2 regions of the Peribacillus sp. JNUCC41 genome follow, and region 2 is predicted to be linked to the other one. Evidence: riboswitches for the same ligand, from Rfam matches in the RefSeq annotation. Region 2 holds a riboswitch; the other holds the start of a gene.
The links. A riboswitch is a leader RNA that binds a small molecule or an ion and turns the genes downstream of it on or off. The one in region 2 is predicted to bind S-adenosylmethionine.

Region 1: another riboswitch for S-adenosylmethionine. It lies ahead of mtnW (2,3-diketo-5-methylthiopentyl-1-phosphate enolase); the one in region 2 lies ahead of JNUCC41_RS20120 (Na+/H+ antiporter NhaC family protein).

Annotation. Positions count from the first base shown of each region.
Region 1 covers NZ_CP062163.1:4,938,724-4,951,457, forward strand. The annotation lists one part of gene JNUCC41_RS23810 (IS3 family transposase) at 1-317, opposite strand, end outside; gene JNUCC41_RS23815 (CAP domain-containing protein) at 445-1,167, opposite strand; gene JNUCC41_RS23820 (FixH family protein) at 1,614-2,051, opposite strand; gene JNUCC41_RS23825 (sensor histidine kinase) at 2,071-3,486, opposite strand; gene JNUCC41_RS23830 (response regulator transcription factor) at 3,483-4,169, opposite strand; gene JNUCC41_RS23835 (YncE family protein) at 4,175-5,137, opposite strand; gene JNUCC41_RS23840 (hypothetical protein) at 5,255-5,524, opposite strand; gene JNUCC41_RS23845 (DNA alkylation repair protein) at 5,634-5,876, shown strand; partial or broken gene JNUCC41_RS23850 (DUF2188 domain-containing protein) at 5,934-6,080, opposite strand; gene JNUCC41_RS23855 (CobW family GTP-binding protein) at 6,147-7,073, opposite strand; gene JNUCC41_RS23860 (cupin domain-containing protein) at 7,511-8,044, opposite strand; gene JNUCC41_RS23865 (methylthioribulose 1-phosphate dehydratase) at 8,069-8,698, opposite strand; gene JNUCC41_RS23870 (2-hydroxy-3-keto-5-methylthiopentenyl-1-phosphate phosphatase) at 8,695-9,354, opposite strand; gene mtnW (2,3-diketo-5-methylthiopentyl-1-phosphate enolase) at 9,360-10,592, opposite strand; SAM riboswitch class I at 10,698-10,848, opposite strand; gene JNUCC41_RS23880 (pyridoxal phosphate-dependent aminotransferase) at 10,982-12,154, opposite strand; gene JNUCC41_RS23885 (carbon-nitrogen family hydrolase) at 12,254-12,734, shown strand, end outside.
Region 2 covers NZ_CP062163.1:4,134,098-4,146,831, forward strand. The annotation lists gene JNUCC41_RS20085 (DUF1850 domain-containing protein) at 1-80, shown strand, start outside; gene JNUCC41_RS20090 (TRAP transporter permease) at 73-2,067, shown strand; gene ggt (gamma-glutamyltransferase) at 2,279-4,354, shown strand; gene JNUCC41_RS20100 (LysR family transcriptional regulator) at 4,501-5,403, opposite strand; gene hutG (formimidoylglutamase) at 5,527-6,483, shown strand; gene JNUCC41_RS20110 (hypothetical protein) at 6,775-6,930, shown strand; gene JNUCC41_RS20115 (SOS response-associated peptidase) at 6,991-7,662, shown strand; SAM riboswitch class I at 7,923-8,030, shown strand; gene JNUCC41_RS20120 (Na+/H+ antiporter NhaC family protein) at 8,220-9,530, shown strand; gene JNUCC41_RS20125 (chromate transporter) at 9,758-10,303, opposite strand; gene JNUCC41_RS20130 (chromate transporter) at 10,351-10,974, opposite strand; gene JNUCC41_RS20135 (LysR family transcriptional regulator) at 11,234-12,112, shown strand; gene JNUCC41_RS20140 (alkyl/aryl-sulfatase) at 12,506-12,734, shown strand, end outside.

The DNA.
Region 1 (12,734 bases), 800 kb from region 2:
ACAGACTGTGGCTTGGAAGAAGGGCGGCCTGTACTTCCTTTTCCACGGCGTTCCGTAAGGAAGCCTTCCTCACCAAACCTTTCAAAGGTATCACGCCAGCGCTGTAGACAACGCTTAGGTTGTTCCTTACCAATTATTTCGAGATTAAATCCCTGTTCTATGAAAATTTGAGAGGGGGATTTCCCCTTTTTATATTCCTTAACAGCTTTTGTTTTAAATTCAGGATTATATGAAATAGAACGCTCTGAAGCACTTATGATATTTGGATTCTTTTCAAGTTCTTTAATCTGAAATTCAGTATATATTTTCTTACTCATAGAAACCCTCCGTCCATACTCATTACACCTATTGAAACATAAAAAACCCCGGATAAGGGACACTTTTTTATGTGTGTCCGTTATCCGGGGTATAGTTCACAATGGGAAGCTCTTTTCTATTAATCTATTATTTTCCGATGAATTGTTGAGTCCAGTAGTTACCAGATTCTACATAACCTACTCCGATATGAGTAAAGCTAGGGTTCATGATGTTTTCACGGTGTCCTTGGCTATTCATCCAAGCCTGTACAACTTCTTCAGGTGTTTGTTGACCTTGTGCGATGTTTTCGCCAGCTGTTGTATAGCTGATTCCGAATTGTTTCATCATATCGAATGGTGAGCCGTAAGTAGGGCTATTGTGATCAAAGTAGTTTTTATCTTTCATGTCTTGAGACTTAATACGTGCAACTTTGCTCAACTCAGTGTCGATTTTAAGAGCTGCCAAACCTTGTTTTTCACGTTCTGCATTAGTTAATTTAACAACTTGTTGTTCAAAAGCACTTAATTCAGAGTTTGTCTCTTGTTTTTCATCAGTTGATTTATTAGGTGTAACTGGTTTTGCTTCAGGTTTTGCTTGGTTCGTTGTTCCAGCTTCTTGCTGAACTGGTTTTTGAACTGGTTTTTGAGCTGGCGTTTGAACTGGCGTTTGTTGTGCCTGCGCTGCAGGTAAAGTCATATTGTATTTAGCTAGGTATTGGTTAAGGGCTTTTTGCATATCCTCTTTATTAGTAGATTTAAAAGTTACTTGTTTCACAGTATCACAGTTGGCTGCTTCAGCTTGGTTAGCTCCTACTCCTGTGAATATAATAGCTGCAGCCGCTGCTGCTGACATAAACATTTTCTTTTTCATTCGTAATTCCTCCTGTGATGTTCGTTTTTTGTTGTGCTTTGCTTCTGGAATCATCATAACATGCGTTTTTTGTAATAATGGCTCCATCAATTTCCATCAAATTCACAGGAAGGGAATGAAAATATATTTATGATTCAAGTTTCAGAGTACTCTTGCAAAAATGCTTTAACTATCTATGTTTCTGCCAGTAGTATAAATACTCATATTTTCCCATTTATTTCTTGTCAATGGTAGTTACATAGAACCATTTCCATTGAATACTAATAAATTTTATTTGACATATCATTTCCAACCTGCTTTTTATGACTTTCTTTACTTTTATGTTACAAATTTTTCGGTTTAACTTCGACATTTCGTCATTCCCCCCTATTGTCTTGAACATTTTTCCAAACAAAAAAACAATCCGGTTTTAAACCCGAATTGTCTTGATTTCGATCGTACATTCTTCATTTCATTTCTTCATCATTCATCTCGTCCATTTCCTTTTTTTCGCCATTTTGTTCAGGAGTGCTTGGTTTTCCTATTACGAATTCTTTCTTTGGCATGTTGTGCATATCCCTTGCCGTTACATGGGCATATACATAGTAGGTTCCTTCTTCATCAAAATTCTTTTCCAATTCATATATGCCGTTCCCTTTATGTTTCACTGCGATTTTTTCATGATTATCGCTATTCGCAAGCCAAATTTCAAAACTGACATCATCCGCATCTGTCACGGCTTCGTCCCCATATGTTACTTTTGCCTTAAATTTCACAGGCTCATTCACTTTACCCTGAATTGGATCGACAGCTAAATCGACATTTAACAGTTTCGGAATTTCCTCTTCCTTGCCGCATCCAGCCAAAAAAATTAACGCCATGCAAAATAACATGATTTTTTTCATTTTTGAACGTATCCCCTTTTTATGAATTCCATTCTTCTTTTATAATCGGTAGGATGACCCTAACTGTTGTTCCCCTTTTTTCCTTGCTTTCTATTTCGATTTTACCATTTTGTATTTCCACCAATTTTTTGACAATGGACAGTCCAAGCCCTGACCCGCCATCAAAACGGCTGCGTGCCTTGTTCACTCGGTAAAAACGATTCATGATATATGGCAGATCGGCTTCCGGAATCCCATTACCCGTATCAGTAACCAGCAGTTCGCAATCATCTTTATGCTGAATTAGGGCAATATGGAGCGCCCCTCCGGAATCCGTGTACTGAATGGCATTATCAATAATGTTGTGCAGGATCTGTTCCATCCTTCCTTCATCCCCAAAAATAATCGGGTCTGGATCCAGATCTAGCTGCAAGCCCAAATGCTTTTCTTTTATTATCGGTTCATATTTCACTAGTACGTCTTCAATGAATTGCGCATAGGCAATCGGGGTTTTATTTAACAAGAATGGATCACTTTCCATTTTTGATAAGTCCATCAGATCTCCGACAAGCCGCTGCAGCCTAAGAGCCTCCCTTGAAATGAGTTGAAGGTATTTCCGTTGCTCTTCATCATTTTTCACGACACCATCCAATATAGCCTGCGTGTAGCCCTTTACGTAACTAAGCGGAGTTCTGAGTTCATGTGCAACATTTTCAAGAAATTCCTTTTTTCTTTCTTCTTCCATTTGGATGGAATTGGCCATATCATTAAAGGCCATTGCCAGTTTCCCTATTTCATCCTGACTCCTTACCTCGACCTGTATGTCATAATTCCCCTCTGAGACACGATGGGCTGCAGTCTCGATTTCCTTAATCGGACTGACTAGCTTTTTCAACCATTTCGTAGTAAACAAAATCGCTACAATCAAAAATAATAGAACGGCCGCCAACCATTTTGCGGCAAATTCCTTAAGTAAGACCGTAATGGAATCTACAGGAATATATGTATAGATGATACCTTCGAGCCGATTTTCGTCAATCAGGGGTATGATCGCCGCTACGATGTTCTTTTCAAACCTTTTCTCATATCCCTCTTTTTCAACGGCTTTCCCATCTAAAAGCATTTGCCGTTCTTCTTCAGAAATAAGGGTGTCATAATTGATTTCAAAAGGCAGACAGGCACTCAATTCCCTGGGATTGTTGACGACAAAGATCTCGCTGTCATTCTTACTGTTAAACCATTCAACTTTTTCCTTGAAATCTTCGCTGATTTCACCGCCGGAGTAATCCGCCCCTAGCAATGACGCTTCATTGACTAAATCTGTTTTAAGCTTCTCCACATATAGATTTTTATAATAATATTGAGAAAGTGAATAAGCGAACAGCACGGATAGGATGATGGCGGTGATGATGGTGAGCCATAATTTAAAAGAAAGGGTCCGCCATTTATTGATCATTTCTTTTCCTCTATCTTATAACCGATTCCCCAGACGGTTTGAATGTAATCGGCCGCTCGTAATTTCATTCGTAACGTTTTGATATGGGTATCCACTGTACGTAAAGATCCTCCATACTCCCCGCTCCATACATTTTCAAGCAGTTGTTCACGACTGAGTGCCTGGCTTTTATGACGCATGAGGAATAACAGCAATTCGAATTCCTTCAAAGTTAAATTGATCGGCTTCCCTTCGACCAAAACCGTTCTGGATTGTAAGTTCAAGCTAATTTTACCGAACCGGACATGGTTTTGACTCTCTTCATTCAATGATAATTTCCCTGTCCTTCGCAATACCGCTTCGACCCTTGCGACCAATTCTCCTGGATTGAACGGTTTGACGATATAATCGTCGCCGCCAAGCTTCAGCCCTTTCACCTTATCCCATTCTTCACCTTTCGCACTGACAAATATCACAGGGATTTCCCAATTTTCTCGAATTTCTTCACAAACGGAGAAACCATCCATACCTGGCATCATGATATCCAATAGGATTAAATCCACTTCCTCTGTTTCAACCATACTAATAGCTTCTTTTCCATTCGCAGCTTGAAGGCATCGATAACCTGAGTTCAGCAAATACATTTCAACTAGATTTCGCATATCCTCCTCATCATCCACGACTAAAATGGTATAAACATGCATGTCATCTACTCCCTCAACATCAATTGGAACGGACCTTCGCCGACTTTGATCGTTTTTTTAACATCGACTGTTCCAGCATCCATTACATACACTTCATCACTATCATAACCCGCCACGATCACATCTTCGTTGAAGTTCGCCATTTCAAAGGGGTTAACGCCGACCACTTTGCTTTTCACTACTTCATATTGATCATTCAATTTATATAAAGAGCTTGTACCATGACTAAGGACAAATATGCCTTCAGTATTTTCAAGGAACTTTATCGGCATGGTTGGAGCCTTCAGCTTATTCTTCAACTCTCCAGTTTTTGCCGAATAAATATATAGATCTTCTTCCACTTTGTCCCCATCACCGTGTCCTCCGATCCATATTTCATCCTTTTCTTCCCTTAATAATGTGCCTGTGCTGGAACTATGTACGGGAAATTCAAAATCGACCTTTTTCGTTTCAAGGTTTATCACAGAACATTTGGTATCACCAAAATTAATAACATACAAACGATTCTCTTGCACCCCCTGAAGAACGGTCAGGGGTCTTTTACCAACCTTGACAATATCCTGTTTCTCTCCATCTGTATTTAAAAAATAAATGGATTGATTCGATTGGTTGACCGCCACGATGCTTTTTCCATCACGTAACAACTGCATATTAACGATCCCTTTGCCAATTTCCCAACTGTTTATCAACTTTCCTGCTGATAAAGAGTACACTTGGACTTTCTCCATCTCTTTTCCATAAAGCAGGAGAGTATCTTTGTCTGCCAGGAGCAGGGCTCCGGTAAATGGTTCTGAAATATCCCATTTTGCAAATGGATGATAGTTTTCATCTATGAAAGTCAGTGAGGTATCCTTGATATTGACAGTCGCAAGGAAGGATTCATTTTTATTGATTTTAGTAAATGCATTACCGCTATTACACCCAGTAAGCAGTACGATGGCAAGAAAAAGCCCAATGCCCCACTTCATATTCTAAGCTCCTTATTCATTAAATATCTATTTTTTAAAGATTTTAACAATGATTTGTGAAAAAAGTATGAAGCTGAAAAGAATATTTGCTAACAAGCATCCGTAACACCTCGGAAATCATAATCTTTCCAATTCAGTGATATAGGCCATGACGATCGCATTTTTCATTTCTTCTGAAAGCGATGATTCCATCACTCGTTTAATACAGAGGTAAAATTTCTCCAATACTGGTTTTCGGGCACGGGGATGGGCATTTTCATCCAAAAGCTCACGGCGGATGAGTTCCGACAACACTTCCCTTCCATCTCCATCATTGGTCATCTTACGATTATTCCATATGCTTAAATAAGCCATCAGTAATTCTTCTTGCCTGATATTTTCTTTCATATTATCCCTTCCATCCATTACTAATTTATACATATTAATGTTCAAGTTTGTAAAGACTATCTTAATAATACGATCACGCTTTTTAAAATTCAAAAAAGGAGTGAGTACAATGTCTCAAGTATACCGCTGCCCGAATTGCCGGACAAATAAATCTCGCTTCAATCTCATTCAGCAAGTAGCGACCCCCATTAAAAAGGATCCGCAGTCAGGTGAGATCATTGAACAATATTCGAACGATTCCCTTCAGCCATTCCATCTAGCCTATAATGGTCCTGAAGTTCGGGTTCAATGTGCTGCTTGCGGATTGATAGAAGACGAAAAGACATTTGCCGCCTTTGGAATGCAACAATAAAAATGGTCAGACCCCTAAATGGGTCTGACCATTTTTTCAATCTTTTCCTACCGACATCTTAGCCCGGTCTATGGCGATTGGAATGGCTTTTCCATCCTCATATCCTTCATCCAATAATGCATTGGCGATTTCTATAGCCTTTTCCCTTACATCTTTATCTAGATTCTTCATCGAGTTTGGGTAATCGTTCTTATTCCATGGCACTAAAAACGCCTCCTTGATAAGAATGTCTCCTTTTTATGTTTCCCTTCTTTAATGGGCGGTAAACTTTTATCGGGCAGCTTTCAATTCCAAAGCTTTCAACTGACCGATCAACATTTCCTTATCCAACTTTTCCCCGATTATGACGATATTCAATGGCATTTTCATCATTTCATTCATATACATCGGCATTCCGTATGAGTATTGGAATAAATGGGGGTATTGTGAATGTGTAAAGGAAATGTACCCTTTCATCCGATAGACCGTTTCCGGCAAAGCCCTAAGCCACACTTCAAAGTCGGTTTGTGCCACGGCACCTTCGAATGTATGAACGACTGCAGTTAAATGCAAATGGTCATGTACATCAAGCTTTTGATGGCCATTATGCCGCTTTCTTTGCATTTGCTGCAATGTTGCCAAGGATACGGCTGCATACTCCGTCAATAAACATACAGCATCCGGATTCAGCGCCTGTATCGTATATATCAGCTGTGCGGCATCCATCTCACTTACCAAATCCACTTTATTCAATAATATGAAATCGGCATGGTGGATTTGCTCGGCAAGCAACTGCCGAAGCAGTGGAGACAGTTCCTCCCGATCACGCCACCTTAATAAATCGACGACCGTGATAATTCCTTTATACTCCAGCCTTTTGGCGAAGATCGGCGACATGATGCCATCCAATACTTCAACTGGATGAGCTGCGCCCGTCGTTTCAATATAAACCGCATCCAGTTCATTTTCCGTTAACAATTCATGGAGCTGAACCTCTAGTTTATCTTGAATTGTGCAGCAAATGCACCCGTCAAACAGCTCCTTAAGAGGCACTCCATCACCAATGAGTCCGCTGTCAACCGATACACTGCCGAGCTCATTTAACAGCACGGCCACTTTTCTACCAGCTTCACTTTCCTGTTTTAAAATATTTCGAAGAAGCGTCGTTTTCCCGCTGCCGAGAAAGCCGCCCAATATGTACACTTCGGTTGTTTTCATTCTTATCTGCTCCTATGATCCGGTTAAATTCGATTCCGTTAAATTTTATCATACTTATCTTACTAAAGCACTTGCCGGATCGACATAAAAAAACCAGCCTGTAAGCTGGTTTCAAACATAGACAAATTCGAAGAAAAGCGAGTTCGACTGCAGTTTTTTATATAAAAAACTGCAGTCGATTTCAGAAATCCGCTCCCTTTCCGCCGACTGTCTTCCGAGCCTCCTCGACGCAAGCGTCTGTGAGATCTCGGCAAGCCAGTTATTCGGCTGGAGTGTCGCAATTTTCTTTAATCTTGCGAGATTTCTTTCCTATAAAATAGAAAAAACACAAAGGATTAATCATGTTTTTTTAAAAAATCAAGGTTAGGTGGGACCATTCCGACTTCCCTTTTGTTTACAAACAGAAACCAGCCTGTAAGCTGGTTTTTCAACAATGATTATGCTTGAACTTCGTCTTTTTCGTAAATCGGCACCCATCCTGCCGCTGTAACGAAAATACGGACAGCAACAGTTTTCCGATCTTCTGCGAGCGTGAAATAATGTCTTGTTGATTCTGGTACACTAATAAGATCGCCTGGATTAAGACGTACATCAAACCACTGTTTATCATTGCCTTCTATGGCAAAGATACTAGTACCGCCTGCTATGAAACGCACTTCATCATCTTCATGGTGATGTTCCTGCTTAAAGTTTTCAAGCATTTGATCCAAGTTCGGATTTGCATCTGATAATGTGATGATATCATGCGCTTTATAACCTCTTCTTTCAGAGATTTCCGCTATCTCTGATTGGAATGTTACAAGGATTTCCTCCTTGTCAGCATCTGTTAAATCGTATTTTTCCACAAGATGGGCCGGTAATTTAGAAATGTCCCATTGTTCATAAATAACCCCTTGTGTTTCTAAAAATCCCTTTACCTGTTCACCGTTTTCAATAACCTCGTTTGTTTCATGGAATCTGATCGTCGCCATCATTCATTCCTCCTCTATGAGTGTTTATCTTAAAGAAACTGCAAACGCCTTTTGTTGATTAAGCAATAGTTGGTATTGAAATAAAAATTCGCAAGCTTCAAGTATTCTTTTTGCTTCGAGTCCGCTTTTACCCCAAACCGTAATGCCATGATTGCGGATCAGCACCGCGCCAGAGTCTGATTCGACATGTGGCTTGAACTTATCGGATAACAGCGGAATGTCAGCATGATTATATATGATTGGAATCCGAAGCTCCGAATCTTCCTCCCACCGATCGGTCGCTTTAATGATTTCATGGTTACGAAAGGAAACCTGGCCTTCATCTCCGTACAATTCTGATATCACATTATTTTCAACAGTATGGACATGGAGTACACAGTTCGCATTGGTTTTCCGGTAAATGACTGTATGAAGTAAAGTTTCGGCCGATGGTCTTAGGTTCGTTTCTTCAACTGGTTTTCCTTTTAAATCCACCAGTAAAAAGTCCGAATCCGTTTGCTTCCTTTTATCCTTACCGCTTGCTGTAATATAAAAGAAAGCGCTTTTGGGCTCGCGGATGGACAGGTTCCCGCTCGTTCCCATAAACCAATCCCTTGCGGCCAGTTCAGCTTTAATATCTGCCAACTCCCGCCATTCTTTAGAATGATTGTTCACGCTTTAACCGCCTCCTGCCGCTTTAAAATGTCAATTACATCAAAAAATGTTTCAAACCCTTGATGTGGAATCCCTTCCCTTTCACATTTTTCAAGCAGTATGTCACGGGCTATGACAAAATTGGCCTGTTTGGCCGCTTCAAAATCCGTTACTGAATCTCCAATAACGAATTTAAAATCTTCCGCCCCCGCTATTTCCCTCATAATGGATGGCTTGCAGCAACCGCAATCATTATTACATTGATCATCACAATCATGCGGCCACTCAATATAAATCTTTTCCTTATCAAAAAATGCTTGGTTACAATAAACGGACTCTGTTGGCAAGATATCATTTAAAAGCGGTGCAATGAAAAAATCCATGCCCCCGCTTACTATATATAAAGGGATGTTGGCTTGTTTCGTATACTCAACGAATTCATAAAACCCTGGACGAATGCCGGCCGTCTTTCTTACATATTGGATGATGTCATCCTTCATGCCACTATCAAGCAGCGAAAACATCTCCCCAACTCCTGAAGATATACTGATTTTTTGCTGGAGGATACCGTCTTTCAACTTTTCCCATTCCGGAGGAGCAAATTTTTTCATGATGGAAATGATATTATCCGTGTTGGTGATCGTTCCGTCAAAGTCACAAAAGATGATCGGTTTCATTATTCTTATAGGCCTCCCCATAACAAAAGAGCTTTTTTTAGTGTTTCTTCCTCAGCAGCCGCTTCAGATAGGTTCTTTCCTGCTAGAACGGCTTCCACAGCAGAACGGAAAGCCTTGGCCCCGCCATTTGCTCCGTCAGGGTGCCCATGAACTCCCCCTCCTGCATTAATCACGCTATCGAGCCCAAAATCCTTGATCAGGTCCGGAACCATGCCCGGATGAATGCCTGCAGAAGGAACAGGGAAGGCTTTTTTCCATGAAAGTTCATCTTTTGTCAGAGCTTCAGCAATCGCCAAGGTCTCCTTTTTTTCCAGTGCGACATTTCCATAAGGGGATGGGAACAAGGATAAATCCGCACCTGATAACCTTACTAATTTACCAAGTAATAATGGATAGCCGATTCCATAAAATGATGAAGCTGCCAATGCCCCGCTAAAGGCGGGGTGCGCCATGATCGGCAACTTGATACGATCATGTTCACTCAAGGCCTGCAATACATCCAAACCATATGTATGAACGTTGAACAATAAGGCATCTGCCCCTGCTTCAGCCGCCTGCTCTGCCTTATCCAGCAATTCAAATGTTTTCCCTGATAGATTGACTGCATATAAAGTACGGTGGCCAGTGGTTTCATGGACTTCATTCAATATTCTTTTTCCCGTTTTTATTCTATCGAAAAATGGAGTCAGTTCCTGGTCGAAGAGGATCTCATCATCTTTAACTAGGTCGACGCCCCCTAATGCTTGTTGTCTCAGTTGCTCGTTATGGAATGTCAGGTCTCTTCCTAATACACCTTTAAAGATGCTCATTACCAGGGGCCGGTTAAATACGCCAATCTTCTCCCTTATGCCTTCAATGCCAAATTGCGGTCCGGGAAAAGCTTTTTGAATATCACCGACAAAATCCAGATCGATGAGTTTTATTTCTCCGTCCAATGAAAGTTTGCCGAAGACAGTCGTGAGGATTGCAGGTAAATCAATGGAAAAATTCCCTGCCGGATAGGTAATTTTAATAAGCGAACGGTATACTTTACGATTAAAGTAGCTGTTTGCCCTCTCTTCTTCAGAAAGTGGTGTCACCGATACAACGCGCCCCTTATGTTTTTCCAGTTGTTTCTGGACTAAATGTGGCAGGTCCGTCCATGTCCCGACAGTCAAACCTAGGGCAATGCTCTCTGCTTTTTTCTCATGATTTCCAGTGAAGTCATGAATTAAATAAGTAGCGACTATCTCGCTCATCTGATCACTCCTATAACACGTTAGTAAACTCCCGATGTCATTAACCTGAAATGGTCCCAAAATGGCAAAAGCCCCTTCATAAAGAAGAGGCTTTAAAAAGCCATCTTCTTATCTCCCAGCCATTGGCTGCAAGAATTAGCACCGTGCCTTGTGGATTTCAGAAATCCGGCGAAGAATTCCGCCCCATTTTACAATGGAATTACGGTCGGTTGCTGGGCTTCATAGGGCTAGTCCCTCCACCTGCTCAAAATAAGAAAACGCTGATATATAAATTGCATTCAAGTATCGAAAGATTAAGAATTTATTTTGTATTCTGACAGGTAATCCCTACTTTGTCAATAAGTTTTAACTATTTTAACGGTGAATAAATCGGATATCTCAATTGATCGTTAAAATAAGTTTAATTTACGTATTCGTTCCACAGCCTCTTCAAGTCGTTCTTCCGAGGTCAGCAGCCCTACCCTGACGTAACCTTCGCCAATTTCACCGAATCCATTCCCTGCGGCAACAGCTACGTGGGCATGCATTAATAAATAGTCTGCAAAACTCTCTGACGTAAAACCATTAGGTACCTTGAGCCAGGCAAAAAACGATGCCGCAGGCGCTTTGACATCCCAGCCGATTGCCCTCAATCCCTCAATGAAAACATTCCTTCGTCTTTCGTACATCTGCACTAACTTCTCTACACAGCTCTGCGAATCAAGCAAAGCACTTGCCGCAGCTTCTTGTATCGCCGGGAAAAGACTCACATAAAGATGGTCTTGCAATAGTTCAAGAGCTTCTATTACACTCTTATTCCCCACTGCGAAGCCGACTCTCCATCCTGCCATATTGTAAGTTTTCGATAGTGTGTATATTTCTATTCCAACATCCTTCGCTCCCTCAGATTGGAGAAAGCTTATCGGTTTTTTCCCGTCGAATCCGATCGCGCCATAAGCGAAATCGTGGACCACACAAATGGAATGCTCTTTTGCGAGGGAGACGGTTTCATCAAAGAAACTATCAGTTGCAGAAGCACCTGTGGGATTATTCGGATAGTTCAAGAACATCATTTTGGCTTTATCAAGTACTTCTTTATGTATGTCATCATATTTCGGAAGAAAATCATTTTCTTCTGTCAGAGGCATGAGTTCGGTCTTTGCCCGGGCTAAAACAACTCCGGAAAGATAATCGGGATAGCCGGGATCTGGAACAAGGATCGTATCACCTGGATTCAATAAACACTGCGGCAGTTCTACAAGACCTGCCTTCCCCCCGAAGAGAATCGCCACTTCACTATTCGGATCCAGCTTGACACCGTATTCTCGTTCATAAAAGACGGCGGCAGCATCTTTTAAATATTGATGTCCCCGGAATGGCGAATATTTATGATTAATCGTTTTTTCTGCGGCCGACTGCAAACTTTTCACGATATGTTCTGGCGTCGGCTGATCAGGGTTTCCCTGGCCTAAATTAATGACATCATATCCTTGCTCCGTGATTGCATTGACTTTTGCGACTAGTGAAGCAAAAAACTGCTTGGGCAGGTCCTGAAGCTGACCGGATTTTTCGAATTGCACCATTTATACACCTTCTCTGAAATTTCTTGAAATTCTAGTCACAAATGATATATGTTTATCATAGTCTTGTAAAGCATTTTTTACATGTGGAGGTTTTAATCGATGAAATGGAAAATAGCTTGTATTCAAATGGATATAGCTTTTGGTCAACCGGATATCAATTTTCAGGTTGCAGAACAATGGTTGGAAAAAGCAGCACGGTCAGAACCCGATATCGTCATTTTACCGGAGCTTTGGACAACAGGATACGACTTGACCAGGTTAAATGAGATTGCTGATCACGAGGCAGAAAAAACGATTGAATTTTTAAAAACACAGGCACAAAAACACCAAATTCACATCATAGGCGGTTCCATCGCGAAAAAGACAAGCAAGGGAATCTATAACACGATGATCATTATTGATAAACATGGGAATCTCATTAAAGAATATGATAAACTTCACTTATTTCAGTTAATGGATGAACATCATTTCCTGCAGCCAGGAGAAAAAGATGGTTTATTTACTCTTGATGAAAAAATATGTGCTGGATTCATTTGTTATGACATCCGTTTCCCTGAATGGCAGCGTGCCCATACCGTTC
Region 2 (12,734 bases):
AACCAGGGACATGGGTCAGGATTTCATCAGAAAGAATTTCATTATGGGAACAGTTGAAGGGAGTGAAGATTAGTGGCTGATCAAGAAAAAACGAAGTATTTAACCGAAGCAGAACAACAGGAGTTATTGGAAAAATATGATCCTGAAGCCGGGACAAGGAAATTAACTGGTGTCTTGGGCCACATTGCATTTTTTGGACTCTTGGCTTTTTCGTTATTTCAATTATACACAGCTATTTTTGGCGTTTTTACAGCCCAAATCCAACGGACGATACACTTAGGGTTTGCACTCTCCTTGGTTTTTTTACTATTTCCTGTAAACCGGAAGAAGCGTCAAAAAGGAAAATTTCAAATTGCCTGGTACGATATCATATTAGCGCTCCTTAGTATCGGTGTAGGTGCATATTGGCCCTTATTTTTTGAAGATATCGTCATGAATGTAGGACGTCTGGGTGGATTGGATTTTGCAGTTGGTTTAATGGCCATTCTGCTAGTTTTGGAGGCAACTAGGCGTGCAGTGGGTCTTCCTATTATGGTCATTGCTTTATTATTCATTTTCTATGGTATTTTTGGGCAGTATATGCCAGGATTCCTCGCTCATCGCGGTTTAACTCTGGAGCGTTTGGTGCAAACGATGTTCTTCTCGACAGAAGGCATTTTAGGTACTCCGTTAGCGGTGTCATCGACATTTATCTTCCTTTTTTTACTGTTTGGATCCTTTCTAGTCCGGACAGGTGTCGGTCAATACTTCAATGATCTTTCAACCGCCATTGCAGGCAGAAGGATAGGGGGACCTGCAAAGGTTGCGATTTTTTCCAGTGCTCTTCAAGGAACGATTAGCGGAAGCTCTGTAGCTAATGTTGTCACTTCAGGAGCATTTACGATACCGATGATGAAAAATCTTGGTTATAAGAAGGAATTTGCTGGGGCAGTGGAGGCGGCCGCTTCGACAGGCGGTCAATTGATGCCTCCGGTAATGGGGGCAGCGGCATTCTTAATGGTTGAGTTCATTGGGAATGGAATAACGTATTGGGATATAGCAAAGGCGGCTGCGATTCCAGCGATCCTTTACTTTTCAGGAATATGGATCATGACCCATTTTGAAGCGAAACGACTTGGGCTGCGTGGACTAACGAAAGAAGAGATGCCAAGTAAGAAGGAAGTGTTCGGCAAATTTTATTTACTAATACCGATCCTTGCCATTATCTTCTTGCTCATGCTGAATATTACGGTTACACATGCAGCACTGTATTCCATTGCGATCTCGGTTCTTGTAGGATTCATAAACAAGGATGTCCGCATGAAATTCATCGATATCATTTATGCATTGGTGGATGGAGCCCGAACGGCACTTTCGGTTGCAGCCGCGACCGCAGCAGCCGGCATTATTGTAGGAATCGTTACGAAAACTGGATTAGGGCTGAAGCTGGCTAATGGTTTGATTGATTTGTCTGGCGGATATTTGATTCCAACATTGATGCTAACGATGGTAGCGGCACTCATTTTAGGAATGGGATCACCTACGACCGCCAATTATGTAATCACATCGACGATTGCAGCACCTGCAATCATTTTGCTTGGTGTACCTGATTTATCTGCACATTTATTCGTCTTCTATTTTGGCATTATAGCAGATATAACTCCTCCAGTTGCATTAGCGGCATTTGCAGCGGCAGGGGTGGCAGGCGGTGAACCGATAAAAACGGGAATTGAGTCATCAAAACTTGCAATCGCCGCATTTATCATTCCATATATTTTTGTTCTTTCGCCACAAATGCTGATGATTGATACAACTTGGATGGAGGTTGCCTGGGTCGTAATTACAGCAATGGCCGGCATGATCGCCATTGGCGCGGGTGTTATAGGTTACTGGATGAGGGGGATGCACTGGTTGGAAAGAGTCCTCGCCATAATCGTTGGTTTACTTTTAATCTATCCTGAAACGATGTCGGACATCATTGGGGTATCTGCTTTTATCGTATTGCTGGCTTTACAATATCTTTGGAAGAGTGGCAATCACGACAGTCCCAATATCTTGGAACATAAGCAAAGCATAGGGAAAAATTAAGTCTTCGAATATCAATCCTGAAGTAAAGGGTAGTATTGTACCATTTGGGGGGGTGATTTTTTGAAGTGAAACATCAAAGAGTGCAGGGAATGTGCTGACTGCAATTATTTCGGCCAGCATATTCCTACTTGAAAAGCAGAGTCATTTGCTCGTATATCCAGTTGGCGTACGGTAAAACCCAAATTGTTTTATTTTGAAAGGAGACTAATTCATGAAATTTTTAAAAAGTTTTATTTTAGTTACTTTCAGTTTCTTTTGTATGATCACACCAGCTTTTGCAAGTGTTCCTGGAGTGGATGGGTCAATGGGAAAGGGAGCGACAAAAGGAATCGTATCAGTTTCCCACCCGTTAGCAGCTGAAGCGGGCATAAAGATATTAAAACAAGGTGGAAACGCAGTCGATGCAGCAGCAGCCATTCAATTATCGTTAAATGTAGTTGAACCAATGATGTCTGGAATCGGTGGCGGTGGTTTTATCATGATTTATAATAAAAAGGAAAATAAAATAACGATGATTGAAAATCGCGAAATGGCACCGAAAAATGTTACGCCTGAACTTTTTTTAGATGGAAAGGGAAAACCTGTTCCTTTTAGTAAGCGGCACACATCTGGTAAAGCGGTTGCAGTTCCTGGAACTCTGAAGGGTGTAGAGACTTCTCTTGAGAAATATGGAACATTGAATTTATCACAAGTCATAGGCCCGGCCATTAAACAAGCTGAACAAGGGGTAAAAGTCAATTGGGCAACAGCACAATATATCGATGAAAATGTAACAAAGCTTAAAAATAACCAAGCGGCTGCAAAGGTTTTTGTACCAGACGGAAAGCCTTTGGAAGAGGGAGACACCCTTGTTCAGCCAGATCTGGCAAAGACTCTTAAGTTAATAAAAAAACAAGGTTCCAAGGCTTTTTATAAAGGTGAAATCGGGGAAGCCCTAACCAAAGAAGTTCAAAAGCGTGAAGGAACGATGACAACTGAGGATTTGCAAAACTATGAAGTGAAAGAAAGAGTGCCGATTAAATCGGAATATAGGGGATTTGAAGTGGTAGGGGCAGCTTCACCAAGCTCAGGCAGTTTGACTGTTCTACAAATCCTGAAGCTTATGGAAGGATACGATGTACAAAAGATGGGGGCGAACACACCTGAGTATCTTCATTATCTCACGGAAGCCATGCATCTTGCTTTTGCCGATCGAGCTGCCTATATGGCAGATGAAGATTTTTATGATGTACCTACAAAAGGACTATTGGATGAAGATTATATTAAAGAAAGACGAAAACTCATCAATCCAAAAAGATCAACAGCTGATGTCAAGGCAGGCGATCCATGGAAGTATGAGGGCAAAGAACCTACTTCAATGAAGAAGGTAAAAGAGGAGAAAACACCGATCGGTCAAACAACCCATTTCTCTGTAATGGATAAATGGGGAAATATGGTTGCTTATACGACTACAATCGAGCAAGTATTCGGATCGGGTATCATGGTACCTGAATATGGATTCATGCTAAATAATGAAATGACGGATTTTGATGCAACACCGGGTGGAGTTAACCAGGTGGAACCAGGAAAAAGACCAAGAAGCAGTATGTCACCGACCTTCGTATTAAAAGATGGCAATCCCTTCATGGCCATTGGTTCACCAGGAGGAGCGACGATAATAGCATCTGTATCTGAAACGATTATGAACGTGCTTGATCATAAAATGCGAATCCAAGATGCCATATTAGCGCCACGTATTTATTCCGCTGGATATCCGACAGTTAGATGGGAACCGGGAATTGAACAAAATACAAGGTTGGAGTTAATGGCAAAAGGCCATGTTTATGAAGAAAAACCCCAGCATATCGGAAATGTGCAAGCTGTTATTTATGATTATGAAAAGGGGAGAATGTATGGGGGAGCCGATAATACGAGAGAAGGAACTGTTCAAGGAGTGTATAATGTTTCCTATAAATCGAAAAAGCCAAAAGAAATAAAAGAAGAAAAAAAGGGACCGTTTACCTTAAAAGTGAATGGAGCCGTTTATCCTTATTCAGCTGAACAAATGAAACTGATAGATGAAAAACCCTATATCCAATCAGACAAATTGTTACTAGGTTTGGGTGCAATTGGAACAGGGGACTTGGAAACATTCAAACCAGATAAAAAATCGTATCTACCGGTATTAAGGGTTGCGCAATCATTAGGATATAAAACAAAATGGAATGAAAAAGACAAAGAGGCACTATTGGAAAAAGATCCGGCGGATATTGGAGATCCAGACGATGATGGCAGTGTCACGAATTAATTTACCCTGACGAATTTAGACTGAAACTGCTCTAGCAAGCAGTTTATAAGGAAATCGAGGGAAATGGCCAAAGCAATAAAATCAAACATCCCCCCTGTGCAATGTGCATATGGGGAATGTTTTTTTTGTCATTACCTTTGATTTTTTTAGTCACCGTTCCTGACATCACTCTTAAAAAAGCTATGTATGTCCTCGATTAACCTACATACCGCAGGAGACAGATATCGATCTTTCAAATAAGCCAGGTAAACAGTCCTTTCCAAATAATTTGAATCGATCGCGCGAATTGCAGTATTGGTTGTTGCAGCGGATCTTATATAGTTTTCCGGTAAAATTGTAACCCCAATCCCTGCTTCCACCAAACTGCAAGCCGTTTCAAGCCTTTCTATTTCGTATAGGATATTGGGAATTGCATTTTCATCCTTAAATGCTTTTAAGATATCATCTCTTGTTTGAAATCCAGTTGTACTGATGATCAATTCTTTCTTTGCTATGTCTTGGAAGGTGATGGACTCTTTTCCGTTTAAATCGTCATCTTTATGGATCAAAAGCATGAATCTTTCATTATAAAGGGGTGTGGACAGAATTTCCTCATTGTTGATGGGCTGGTTCGTGATGGTGAAATGAACATTATACTGATTTAACGAATCGAAAACCTTCTCTTCCCCTAATATTTCCCTGACTTTTATATGAATTTTAGGATAATTGATTTTAAAATTCCTGATGATCTTCGGGAACCAAAATTTGAATGATTCTATGGAACCTATTGATACGGTTCCGCTTCCGACATCCTTCATTTCTTTAAGCTCCACCTGCATATTATCGAATCTTCTTAACAGATCAACAGATCTCGTATAGAAAATCCCCCCTGATTCCGTGAGCTCAAGCCCTCTTGTATTGCGTTCCAAAAGCTGAAAACCAACTACATTTTCTAATTTCATTATGGCATTACTTAGGGAAGGTTGTGATATATGCAGCGTTTTTGCTGCTTTTGAGAAATTCTTTTCCCGGACAATTGTAGTGAAATATCGAAGTTGACGAAGATCCATATATTCTCCTTTCTATAGCTTTAAGCTATAGATATATTGAAATTTTGTATTGGTAATTATATATTATCTCATTTATAATTTTGAAAAAAGATATTTCGGAATTTTTTAAATAAAGGAGAAATTATGTATACAAATCCGACTTTAAATTATTGGAATGGAAGAATTGATTCCCAATCTGACATGGACAGCTTCAGATACCACCAAAGAGTACGTTTGGCACCGATTTCGGAATTAGCCATCTCTTCCAATTCATCCAGGACCTTTGGATTGATTGGCTTCAAATGTGATGAAGGCGTTAAAAGGAATAAAGGCAGGATTGGTGCGGCAGAAGGGCCTGATCATATTAGGCAGTCATTGGCGAAATTACCCTGTCATTTACCTTCCCAAACCGAGCTGGTGGATGCTGGTGATGTAATATGTGAAGGTACAGAGATGGAGGCCGCTCAATCCCAATTGGGTTCGGCTGTTACCCGGATATTGGAGAGTAGAGCGATTCCTATCATACTTGGCGGAGGGCACGAAACCCTGTATGGCCATTATCTTGGGATTAGGGAATCCATTGGACCAAGAGCTAGCTTGGGAATCATTAATATTGACGCTCACTTTGATATGAGGCCTTATGAAAAAGAAAGTTCATCAGGAACGATGTTTAAGCAAATTTTGGACGAAGATAAAAATTGTGGTTATTTATGTGTCGGAATTCAGAAGCAGGGGAATACGAAGGCACTGTTTGAAACTGCCGAGAGAAGTAAGATCGATTACATATTGGAAGAAGATTTGTCATTGAATGAAATGGATGAAACTAAGCGGCGGATAAATGAATTCGCTAAGGGACATGACTACATTATTCTTACATTATGTACAGACGTTATTGATTCAGCCTACGCACCTGGGGTAAGTGCTCCATCGCCTTTTGGACTGAATCCTAAATTGGTCCGTGCCATTATCAGGCATATCGTATCGAATGAAAAGATTCTCTCCTTTGATATCGCGGAAGTGAATCCTTCGTTGGATGAAAATAATAAAACCGTTACATTGGCAGCACATTTAATAAATGAGGTTTTACTTCATTTTAAATAATGAATGGTCTTACTAAAATGCCATCTCCGTAATCAACTATCTGTATTGAAGCGAAAAACCTTTTACAGCGCCTGACTGTCCATGAATCATTCATGGGCAGTCTTTTTTATGCCGCCAATTCAAGGATTTATGCTCCCGGGCTTTGTTCGAATAACCCTTTAATGTGTAAAGGAACCTACATGCGGCCTCTTCATTAGTAGATTAACCCATGAATCTGCAAGAGTTCAATACTGATACTTGTGGTCTTTTGGTTTATAATAACAAGCATCTAGCCTTATGAGGGGGGATTCCATGAATGAATATAAAGTAACGGTAAGGAATGGTAGTACCTTGATTTTGTCGGAAATCATTAAAGCTGAAGATGAAAGAGAAGTCCTTGGCACCCTTTTGATTTCCAGCGAATTATTTAATCAGCCATTTACCGACATCAGGATTTTAGAACGCTGATTTGTGCCTGTTTGTTCCATTTGTTACACTGTAATAAATCTTAATACGGTAGGCGATATTATGTGTGGACGTTTCACCCTTTTCACTGATATTGAGGAAATAAAAGATCGGTTTGATATTCAAGGATCATTTGATGAGGAATACCAATTCAGCTACAATATTGCTCCCTCCCAATCCGTGCTATCCGTCATTAATGACGGGGCAAGGAATCGACTTGGATATCTTCGGTGGGGACTCATTCCTTTCTGGGCAAAAGACGAAAAAGTGGGCTATAAAATGATCAATGCCAGAGCGGAAACCATTGCAGAGAAAACAAGCTTCAAGAATGCGTATAAGAAGAAGAGATGCTTGATAATCGCTGACTCATTTTATGAATGGAAGAAGACACCAGAAAGAAAAATACCGATGCGAATAAAACTGAAGAATCATGCTCCATTTGGAATGGCCGGTATATGGGAATCCTGGAAATCTCCTGAAGGCCTCAGCATCTACTCGTGCTCCGTTATAACAACCGTTCCTAATGAGCTGATGACCAGCATTCATGATCGTATGCCTGTCATCCTTAAACCAGAAGATGAAAAAGATTGGTTGAATCCATCCATTAATGATCCTGCATATCTGCAGCAGTATTTAAATTCATTCGATTCGGAACAAATGGAAGCTTTTGAGGTATCGACTGATGTGAACTCGACTAAAAAAAATTCACCTAACCTAATACAACAAATTTGCTGAGAGGTCATTAGACCTCTTTTTATGTTAATTCCGTCCCGATTAACTGCATATGTCAAGATTCCTAATTAATCATTAAGAAGTGCATGGAAATACTTTAAAACTAAACCTTGCGAAAATAGACAAAATGCTGTACTCTTATATTTGCTTTTCAAAACGACTTCGATGTCTCTTTCAAAAACTCAGATTGGTTTCGGCAACTTTCCAGCCTGGTGCTTTTCTGGCAGGCATCGTAATATTTGATAAATTATATAAATTTGATCTTCTTATCAAGAGAGACGGAGGGACTGGCCCGAAGATGTCTCGGCAGCGGACTTAATGGGAGTGCTGTGCCAAATCCAGCAGGCTGATTTTCGCCTGAAAGATAAGGAGGGTGTTTTTTATAAATTAAAAGACCTCTTCTTGTTGTTAAATAGAAGGGGTCTTTTTTATGCCGGCAGTTTTTTAGCTATAGCTCCATGACTGGAGAATCAAGTTCAAGTTGGTGTTATTTGCGAAAACTGTTAAAAGGATAAAGGCTATGACACATGTCATGGGAAAAATAAAAAGAGGTGTACATCATGAGTGCAAACAATAAAGGGAATCCATGGGCATTGATTCCATTTGTCGTATTTTTAATTTTATTTATAGGGTCCGGAATCATCACTAAAGATTTTTATTCTTTTCCGGTGATTGTAGCCATTTCTATTGCATCAGCAGCTGCATTGGCAATGAATCGGAAAGAAAGTTTCAATCAAAAAGTTGATATTTTCTGTAAAGGTGCAGGGGACGCCAATATTATGTTAATGGTTATCATTTTCCTTTTAGCCGGCGCTTTTTCCGAAGTTGCGAATGGCATGGGGGCGGTTGAATCAACGGTGAATCTTGCCTTAGCCGTTTTTCCGCAAAATCTTTTGATGGTAGGGATATTCATTATCGCTTGTTTTATTTCTCTATCTATGGGGACGAGCATGGGAACGATTGTAGCCCTAGCACCTATCGGGGTCGGAATTAGCGAGCAAACCGATATTTCGCTTGCCCTTTCAATGGCGGCCGTTATTGGTGGTGCGATGTTTGGGGATAACCTATCCTTCATTTCAGATACGACAATCGCTGCAGTTCGAACACAGGGAACGAAAATGAAGGATAAGTTTAAAGTGAATTTTTTCATCGTTTTACCTGCAGCCATCATCACATGTGCTATCCTAGGAATATTAACGATGGGTGAACAAGCCGACATCATCCAAAATTCTTATAATTGGGTGAAGATTCTTCCATACCTTTGCGTATTGATCACTGCATTGGCAGGAGTCAATGTGTTCCTGGTGCTTTCCAGCGGAATCGTCTTTGCCGGAATCATCGGCTTGGCTGATGGAAGTTATCAACCGTTGGGTGTCATTCAAAAAGTTGGTGAAGGAATGGCGGGAATGTATGAAATATCCTTCCTTGCCATTTTAATTGCAGGTATGGTTGCTGTAATCAAACATAATGGTGGCATTGATTATCTACTCCAGCTCGTGACCCGAAATAGCAAATCAAAAAAAGGGGCGGAATTCAGTATTGCCGGGCTTGTTGGCTTGACGAACCTTTCCACGGCAAATAATACGATTTCGATTATCATTGCTGGGCCACTTGCCAAAAACATCGCTGAAAGGTATGGGATTGATCCGCGTAAATCGGCGAGCATACTTGACGTTTTTGCCTGTTGTATCCAAGGGTTGATACCATATGGGGCACAACTGCTTGTTGCAGCAGGGGTAGCAAAAATCTCTCCGATAAGCATCTTGCCGTATTCATATTACCCGATACTAATTGGACTTTGTGGAGTCGTGGCCATCTTGATTGGTTATCCACGGTTTCACTCGGATGAAACGAAGAAACGGACTTCTTAAAAAGAGGACAAAAATGAAAAAAACACCCTGAATCATTGGATACAGGGTGTTTTCTGTATGGGTGAAATCTTCGCATTCATGTCAGTATCAGTGTTCAAAAAGTAATCAAGGCAGTTTTCAATTCATCTGTTTGGTATTTCTTTTATTTATGGTATACCATTTTATTCATAACTAAAATAACTGCTCATTCCGGTCCATATTGATAATGGTTTTGCGTGCGGCATTTGTCATGAATAGAGGACAACACCAACTAAACCAGAAAGTATAATTACATAAGCTGGGTGCCAGCGTAATTTCATCAGGGCAAATAACGATAATCCAAATACGAGTAATAAGCTTATCGTATGCCATGAAAAGTTAGGGGCTATCATATGATTGGAAAGTGATAAACTGATTGCTGCAAAGAGGATTAGACTAGTGACAATGGGTCTTAATCCATAAAACATGGATTGAATAACTGGATAATGATTCAATTTGCTGAAGAAGGTGGCTATAACGGTCACGAATATTATAGCAGGTAGCAAGATTCCGAGAGCGGATGATATGGCTCCTGCTAATCCAGCAGTAGAATAGCCAACGAGAATGGCACTATTGGCTGTGACAGGTCCTGGGGACATCCCGGAAATTGCGATTATATCGGTAAATTGTTGCGTCGTCAGCCATCCATGCTGTGAGACTTCCGATTCTATTACGGGAATCATGGCGTATCCGCCTCCGAACGATACAAAGCCGATAATAAAGAAGGTGCTAAACAACTCCCACAATTCCATCATTCTATCACACGCTTTCTTGAAAATTAGTTAGACCCTTTTTGATTTACCTATATGCCAGCACCCATGTAAGGTTCGAAATCATTTTCTTCTTTTGTCTTATCTTTTCTGTCCAACTTGACATCGTATCCTAATTTTCTCTTGATGGAGATTGTCACAATACCCACTACAGCTCCTGCCACTATAACTATCACAGGGTGAAGAAAGAAGAGGACTGGAATTCCTGCTAATAAAATACAGAAAGTTGATTTGTCTACAACAGCCGTTTTTCCTATCTTGATAGCCGCATAGGCGATGATCGCTACTATGGAAGCTCTGATTGATATGAATGCGGATTCTATCTTCGAATTATCCTGAATGAAAAAATACAAAATGCCTAGGAGCAGGACAATTAAAAAGGTAGGCAATGAAACACCGATCATGGCTGCCATTGCCCCCCTCATTCCGGCAATTCGATGGCCGATAAAGGTGGCGGAGTTAATAGCGACAGCTCCCGGTACGGACTGAGATAACGCAAAAACATCCGTAACTTCTTCGCTATTCATCCATTTCCTCTTTTCGACCACTTCTTTTTCGATTAAAGGGATCATCGCAAACCCGCCTCCGAATGTGACAGGTGCTATTTTAAAAAAGGTCCAAAATAAATGGAATAGAGTTTTCCATTGTCCTTTCATTACATCAGTCACTTCCTTTGCCGCTAAGTTTAAATCTTATTACTAACATATCAAAGAAAAAGGAATGGGTAAATTGCAACAAAATCATCGGGTATAACAAAAGGTTATACCCAGAAGATTTATCCGTTTTATAAAGAATGCGGCCAATAATTTAATAGCCTCACTTATTCAGGGAAGCAGCATTCTTTTTTCATTTCACCATTTACCTTTATGATGCTATCATTTTAATGAACTATCTAAAAACATGGAGGTCGTTTTCTTGAAATTAGAAAATCTAAAAATGTTTTGTTTAGTGGTGGATGAAGGAAGCATAAGCCAGGCAGCGAGGTTAAGTTTCCTATCTCAACCCGCTGTAACAAGACAAATCCATCAACTGGAAAATTATTATAACACTTTGTTATTCGACCGTGAGGAAGGAAGGCTGAGAGTTACAGAGGCAGGTAAGTTGTTATACCCTTTTGCAAAAGCTATTGTAAATGACTTCAACCATTCAAAAGAAGTGATTCAGCAATCGACTGGCAAGTACAATGCAAACCTCATAGTAGGGGCATCCTTGACTATCGGTGAGTATTTGTTGCCGAGCTTGCTTGGAAGATTCAAAAAACAACAGCCTGAAATAAAAGTGACATTAACGATAAAAAATACCCCCCGGGTTCTGCAGGATCTTACAAACGATGTCATTGATTTGGCCTTGGTAGAAGGGCTTGTGGAAAACAGCGATTTTATTGTAGACAAGTTCGCCGAGGACGAATTGATATTGGTATGTCCATCCGACCACCCCTGGAAAGACAGAAAAGAAATCCAGCTTGAGGAATTGGGGAATGAAAGAATGATTTGGCGTGAATCCATTTCAGGAACACGGCTTATAGTGGAAAACATGTTAAGGGAGCATGGGGTTTTAGAAAAAATAGAAAGCTACATGGAGATTGGTAGCACACAAGCGATAAAAAGTGCGGTTGAAGCTGGACTTGGAATCAGCATTCTGCCCAGGTTGACAGTGGCCAGGGAATTGGAGCAGGGCTTTTTGCGGGAAGTGGGTATTTCAAGAATAGATATAACTAGAAATTTATGGCTAGTCAGGAAAAACAATCGTTTTAATAAAATTGGGGTGTCTAAATTTGTTGATTTCCTTCAATAATAAGGAAGGAAAGCCACTTTGGTTTACTATTACAATTTTTCAGCGTTTTCAATTTCGTGGTTAAAGATGTGCCCAAGGCCCCTTACCCTGAAAAAGTCATGGAAAATTGAATATACCGCATGATTATTCATAAAAGCTCTTCTCTATCGGGAGGGGCATTTTGTATTTGGATGTGCAGTTCACCGCTATACGAACTAACATTCGTTAATAAGTAGTTTATATATAAATAAAATTGAAGTTACTATTAGAAATAGGAAATATACTTAATGGCTAATTAATTATAAAATAAATTCATATTATTCTAAAAATTTCTACAAAAAGAGTAAGTTTACTTCTTCAACAAAAGGAATATAGACATGATATCTACTTATTCAAACGAGAAAGGGGTATGAAATGTCCAAAGTATCTATTATTAAAGGCATTGTTTCCGTTCCCATTGTTTTTGCTATGCTCGCAGGATCTTCTGTTACAAATGCTTCATCTGGTGAGCCAATGCCCGCAACATATGCAACTATTTCAGCAAATAAAGTATTTTATGAACAGTTGAATTTTAAAGACAAGGAAGATTTCAAGGATGCACATAAAGGGTTCATTGCACCCTTGAATATGAATCCAATAAAAA